DNA from 2 places in the Paenibacillus sp. JNUCC32 genome. Region 1 is predicted to be linked to the other one. Evidence: riboswitches for the same ligand, from Rfam matches in the RefSeq annotation. Region 1 holds a riboswitch; the other holds the start of a gene.
What was found. Region 1 has a riboswitch for S-adenosylmethionine ahead of metA (homoserine O-acetyltransferase MetA). Riboswitches for the same ligand answer to the same signal wherever they lie in the genome.

Region 1 (3,291 bases):
GGTTGCAGGGAGATCCGTCCTGATGCTAATTCGCCGTGCTTGTAGATTGAGTTTGAATTGCGGCCGTTCGTATGAACCGTTGTGATCCGGCCAGTACTCTCCCCTTTGACCAGGGTGCCTCATATCCAATCTTTTTTACGGAACAGGTAAAACATGAGCGCGCCGGCAAAAACCATGATGCCGATAACCACATAATAGGAATATCTCCAATGAAGTTCCGGCATATACTCAAAGTTCATGCCGTAGATGCCCGTAATCAGCGTCAATGGAATAAAGATCGTTGTAATAGCGGTAAACACGCGCATGATTTCATTGGCCCGATTGGCGATACTGGATTGGTAAGCTTCCCGAAGGTTCCCCATGAGATCCCGATAGGTCTCGAACGTTTCGGAAATTTTAACGGCATTTTCATAGATATCGCTGAAGTATTTCTGCAGCTGGTCATCGATCAGCCGAAGATCTTTTTTGTTGAGCGTATTGATAACTTCCTTCTGAGGTCCAAGCACCTTCTTCAACCAAAGAATCTCGCTTCGCAGACCGATGATCTCGCTGAGATGGGATTTTTTGGTATGCATCAGAATGTCTTCCTCCAGCTTTTCAATCCGCGCTTCAATTCTGTCCCCTACGGAGAAGTAGTTGTCCGTGACGAGGTCGATCAGGAGATAGAGGAAGCGGTCAGGCGTGCTGACTTCATCCTCCCAGAGAAGCGGTTTGACGGTGCGAAGCTCATGGATCTTTTGCTTGGTTACCGTAATAATAAAATGCCTGCCCAGGAAAACATTCAATGCCCGAAGGAAAATCTCTTCGTCGTCAAACCGGATGCTGTTCACGACGATAAAATAGTGGTTCTCGTATATTTCAATTTTGGGACGCTGCTCCTCTTCGCTGAGGCAATCCTCAACGGCAAGATCATGCAGGGAGAAGAGGGGCTGCAGTTCGGCTAAATCATCCACGTCCGCATCCAGCCAGTAGAAGCCGCTGGCCGGAGCTGTCAGCGTCATTTCGATGTCATCAACAGGGGTAAATACGCCCGAATCGACCAACCGGATTTTCATCTGATATCACTCCTTTGTCTAATCCAAGCTGCTTAAGTCAAGCAGTTAAGGCACAGGATATCAGCCCACCGGTGTACGGGCATAAATCGAGGAAGGTTAGAATACGATAAAAAGCGCATGAAAAATAACGCTGCCCTCTGCCGGTAAGCTGATCTTGATCCTATGCGGTTGTGCGTCTTGTGCATCCAGTTTCTGGCTCGGGTCACCGTCCATCTTCCATGTCACCTCTTTCATACTCGGTTTTAAACAGCACTTGTCTAGTATAACGCCGGGTGTAGGACCTTTCAAGTGAAATCCGGAGCAGTCCAAGGGCCATGATATAGGGTATGGAAACCTTTGGTGAAGTGTGACAAACTCATGAAAAGGTTCTTGACGAAAAATTGAGAATGATTTAAAGTAGGTATCAATTACGAAACAATTCCAAACAACTGAATAAAGCGAAATCTTATCAAGAGCAGGTGGAGGGACTAGCCCTATGAAACCCGGCAACCGGCGGCAACATCGCACGGTGCTAATTCTTGCAGGAGATACGACGATTGTATAAGCCGTTGTATAGCCTGACAGATGAGAGAGGCGCATTGTGATACGTATATGATGACCTTTCTCTACTTCGAGAAAGGTCTTCTTGCGTTTATACAGTCTAACGCTCTTTCTCACAGCTTTATGGATGTATCATTTCATATTTCGAAGGAGTGAGCCGAGATGCCAATTAAAATTCCGGATGCCCTGCCGGCAAAGGAAGTTCTGGCTGGAGAAAACATTTTTGTCATGGATGAGAGTCACGCGTTTCATCAGGATATCCGCCCGCTGCGGATTGCGATCCTGAATTTGATGCCAACCAAGGAAACGACGGAGACCCAGCTGCTGCGATTGATCGGCAACTCCCCGCTCCAGGTGGATGTCGTCCTTCTTCACCCGAGTTCCCACGTATCGAAGAATACGTCGGCCGAGCATTTGAAATCATTTTACAAAACCTTTGAAGAAGTGAAGAACCGTCGTTTTGACGGCATGATCATTACAGGAGCTCCGGTCGAGCAGCTGGAGTTCGAAGAAGTGAATTACTGGGATGAGCTTACTGAAATTTTTGAATGGACCAAGACCCATGTAACCTCCACGCTCCATATCTGCTGGGCGTCGCAAGCCGGGCTTTATTATCATTACGGCGTGCCGAAATACAGCCTCGAGGAAAAGTGCTTTGGCGTATTTCCGCATACGATCAATGAAGCGTGTACCAAGCTGCTCCGCGGATTTGACGAAATGTTCTTTGTTCCGCATTCCCGTCATACGGAAGTTCGGCGCGAAGACATAACAGGCGTGGATGATTTGGTCATCCTGTCCGAGTCCGAGGAAGCAGGGATTTATTTGGTATCCAGCCGGGACGGCAAGCAGATTTTTGCCACAGGGCATTCCGAGTATGATGCGGACTCCCTGAAATGGGAGTATGACCGGGACGTTGCCAAAGGCATGGACATCGCGCTGCCGCGCAACTATTACCCGAACGACGATCCAACAAGAACGCCTCCGTCCATATGGCGCGCGCATGCAAACTTATTATTCACTAATTGGCTCAATTACTATGTATATCAGGAAACGCCATATGATATCGGTCCGCAAATTTAACAGCGTACGGAAGGAGAGTTTGTGATGGAGAAGAAACCTTTGAATATAGAGAGCCGGCTGGCACAGATCGGATCGGTGCAGGAGCCGGTAACGGGAGCAGTGAATTTTCCGATTTATCAGGCTACGGCATACCGCCATCCTAAATTAGGCCAGAGCACGGGGTTTGATTATGCCCGCACCAAGAATCCGACCCGTTCGGTACTCGAGGATGCTTGCGCCGAGCTGGAATCCGGTGACGCCGGCTTTGCCTGCAGCTCGGGCATGGCGGCCCTTCAGACGATTTTTGCGCTGTACGGTCAAGGCGATCACCTGATTGTATCGCTCGATCTGTACGGAGGGACGTATCGGCTGCTGGAGCGGATTATGTCCAAGTTTGGGGTAACGGCAACCTACGTGGATACAAACGACTTGGATGCGCTGGAAGGATCCAGACGACCGAACACGAAGGCCGTATTTATCGAAACGCCGACCAATCCGCTCATGATGGTTACGGATATCGAAGCCGTCTGTACGTGGGCAAGACGCCATCAATTGATCAGCATCGTGGATAATACGCTGCTAACCCCGTATTTCCAGAGACCCATCGAGCTTGGGGCGGATATCGTCATACATAGCG
Region 2 (3,291 bases), 370 kb from region 1:
TGCATATTGGCGCAATCGCGATAACCGGGAGATCCAGATGCTGGGCATTTCGGCAACCGTGCTGTGTCTGCTGCAGGTGTTCAGCGGCGCCCTCATTATGGCTACGATGCATAACGAGGAAGTTTACGTATTCTCCGCACTGGGTCATACGCTGCTGATCTCGGCGCTGTTCGGCGTACTGTGTTATTTAAGCGTCCGGGTATGGCAGCTCAGCAAGCCGCTTGAAGCCGAAATACGGAAGGGCCACGACGTGCCCCGCGAAAAGATCGTATAAGGAAGAACGCCGATCATTCCGTAAAGAAAATCCAGTATTCTATAGCATACATGCATGCAAAGTCCCCGGACCGGAGTTCGAGGGCTTTGTTGTATAGAAAGGAGCTGCCGGCAACCGTATCGAAAAGGTTTGATAAGGCAACGAATTTGTTTATATTTAATAACACCGGAGAAATCACAAGTCGCTCCATGCTTATGGAGTTGTCTTCCCGTTTCGGGGGCATCCTAACAGGACGAGCCCGGATTGGCGCAGCAGATGATGGGTCATCTGCCAGTCAAGGGGATGCCGAAGGGCCTGATGGCGATCCGGATGAGTTGCCCCCGCGCGAGGATATCGCCGTGAAGACGGCCGCTGAGCGCTGGAATGAGTATATTGGCATTAGCACAATCGAGATCAAGAACCAAGGTTAATCTGATGACGCGAGGGGGTACCGCCATGCTTCGAATGTTACTTGGGGAACAGCCCCGGCAGAACAACGGCCTGCTTGAGGAAGCCATCGAATCGATGGTGAAGACAACCCGGCTTCTGCAGAAGGAAATGGATAAAAATCAAGATCCGACGCATGATTTTCGCAAGCTGGAGATTTGGACCCGGGGACTGATCGTCTCCCTGGATGAGCTGGAGCAGAGCTGGAATGCGGCCAAGCATTTCAGTCAATCGGTCCAATCGGGTTACATCGATGATATGTCGATTCAGGAGCAAGGGGAATATCAACGATATGTGTATTTTTACAAAAACGGCTTCATCCGCGTATTCTCGATCCTTGATAAACTGGGCACGGTGCTGAACGATTTGTTTGATCTGCATACCTCCAAGGTAAAGGCGCATTTTTCTTATTTTACGGTCCTGCGGCAGTTCAGATTTTTGAAGGCCCACGGTGAGCTGGCTGAAGAGTTGGAAGCGATCAAGGATCGCTACAAAGCACCGCTGAACGCGCTCCGCAAAAGGCGCAACGCTGAAATTCACTACATGAACTCCGAGATGCAGGATGATTTGTGGCAGCGCCATCAGGGGCTGTCCGACAAAATCGAGCTGGAGGATATCGACAAGCACCTGGATGATCTCCAACAGGGCATCGATATGGTATGCCGCAGCCTGGCCGCCTCGTATAAATATACGAACAAGCTGTGGACTGAAAATGGAGTGCGGGCTTAGGCACAAAATCGCCATGAAATTCCTTTTGACAAAAGCCTGAAAAGAATCTATACTAACTATTGCATTCATTAAATGTTATCAAATCAGATCAATTTAATCGGAAAAATTTCATATCGATGTTTTCTTATCGAGAGAGGCGGAGGGACAGGCCCGATGAAGCCCGGCAACCGACTTCTTGCGTACCATTGCTTAATGCGATGACGCTTGGAGTGACATGGTGCTAATTCCTTCAAAGCTATGGGATACCTTCAGCTTTGACAGATGAGAAAAGGCGTTGACTTTTACGTAAAGAGGGCCCTTTTTGATTCTACAAAAAGAGGCTCTTTTCTTTTGGGTAAATAGATATGAAGCTAAGGAAAAAGGAGGATTATCGGATTGATTGAGCTCAAGCAATTGACGAAGCAGTACGGAAAAGCCGGGTCATTAACAACTGCGTTGTCCGAATTGGATTTGTCGATTGAAAAAGGAGAAATTTTCGGAGTGATCGGACACTCCGGTGCAGGTAAAAGTACATTGATCCGCTGCATCAATTTACTGGAGCGTCCCACCTCGGGCGAGGTGTGGGTGAACGGCAAAAATTTGACGTCGCTCGGCAAGAAGCAGCTTCAGGCGGAGCGCCGTAAAATCGGAATGATCTTTCAGCACTTTAACCTGCTGTCTTCCGCGACGGTGTACGATAACATTGCGTTTCCGCTGCGTCTGATCAAGACGCCGAAGGCCGAACTGGAGCGCAAAGTATCCGAGCTGCTGGCTTTGGTCGGCTTGGAGGCGCATCGCGACAAATACCCGTCCCAGCTGTCAGGGGGCCAGAAGCAGCGGGTGGGCATCGCCAGGGCGCTCGCGAGCGATCCCGAAGTGCTGCTGTGCGACGAGGCCACTTCGGCCCTTGACCCGCAGACGACGGATTCGATTCTGCGCCTGCTGCTGGACATTAACAAAAAGTTTCATCTGACGATCGTGCTGATTACCCATGAGATGCACGTCATTCAGAGCATATGCGACCGGGTCGCCGTTATTCATCAGGGCGGCATCGTAGAGCAAGGACCGGTAACGGAAGTGTTCCTGAAACCGAAGCATGAAGTGACGCAGGAATTCATCCGCCAGGAGATGGACAGTGGCGAAGCGCTGCGGCTGGCTATGCAGGGTCAGGTAAACGGCCCTTCAAGAGCGGTTCAAATCACGTTCCTGGGGTCGAAAACGTACGAATCGATCCTGTCCCATACCGTTCATGAGACGGGCGTGAATTTTGCGATTCTGCAGGGTACGATCTCTACGATCAAAGAAACGCCGTACGGCCAGCTCATCGTTCGTTTCGAAGGGGAAGAACGCGCAATTGAAGATACGATCCGGAAGCTGCTTGAACAAGGACTAGACGTGGAGGTGATTCATTGATGTTCGGACTTGATTTTACCCAGATCGACTGGAAAGAGATATGGACGGCAACATTGGATACCCTGCGGATGCTGGGAGCTTCGGCCTTGTTCAGCTTCATCATCGGACTGCCGGTCGGCGTGCTGCTCTACATGGCCGCAAGGTCCACGTCCGGGTTGGTACGCTTCGGCTACACGATTCTGTCGTTCATTGTAAACATTCTACGCTCGGTTCCGTTCATCATCCTGATCGTGGCGATGATCCCGATTACGAAGTCAATCGTAGGTGTTTCGTACGGCGTGCTGGGCACCATTCCGCCGCTGGTGATCGGTGCTGCTCCATTCTTCGCAAGGCTCGTGGAAACGGCTTTGAATGAAGTGGATAAAGGCGTGATCGAGGCGGCTCACGCCATGGGCTCCTCGACAAGCCAAATCGTATGGAGAGTGCTCCTTCCGGAGGCTCGTCCGGGCCTGCTGGCCGGGATGACCATC

Region 2: another riboswitch for S-adenosylmethionine. It lies ahead of JNUCC32_RS29655 (methionine ABC transporter ATP-binding protein); the one in region 1 lies ahead of metA (homoserine O-acetyltransferase MetA).

What each region holds. Positions count from the first base shown of each region.
Region 1 covers NZ_CP062260.1:92,830-96,120, forward strand. The annotation lists gene corA (magnesium/cobalt transporter CorA) at 120-1,055, opposite strand; SAM riboswitch class I at 1,498-1,626, shown strand; gene metA (homoserine O-acetyltransferase MetA) at 1,758-2,675, shown strand; gene JNUCC32_RS00465 (PLP-dependent transferase) at 2,700-3,291, shown strand, end outside.
Region 2 covers NZ_CP062260.1:6,669,327-6,672,617, forward strand. The annotation lists gene JNUCC32_RS29640 (COX15/CtaA family protein) at 1-274, shown strand, start outside; gene JNUCC32_RS29645 (hypothetical protein) at 361-684, shown strand; gene JNUCC32_RS29650 (Cthe_2314 family HEPN domain-containing protein) at 710-1,429, shown strand; SAM riboswitch class I at 1,551-1,697, shown strand; gene JNUCC32_RS29655 (methionine ABC transporter ATP-binding protein) at 1,805-2,821, shown strand; gene JNUCC32_RS29660 (methionine ABC transporter permease) at 2,821-3,291, shown strand, end outside.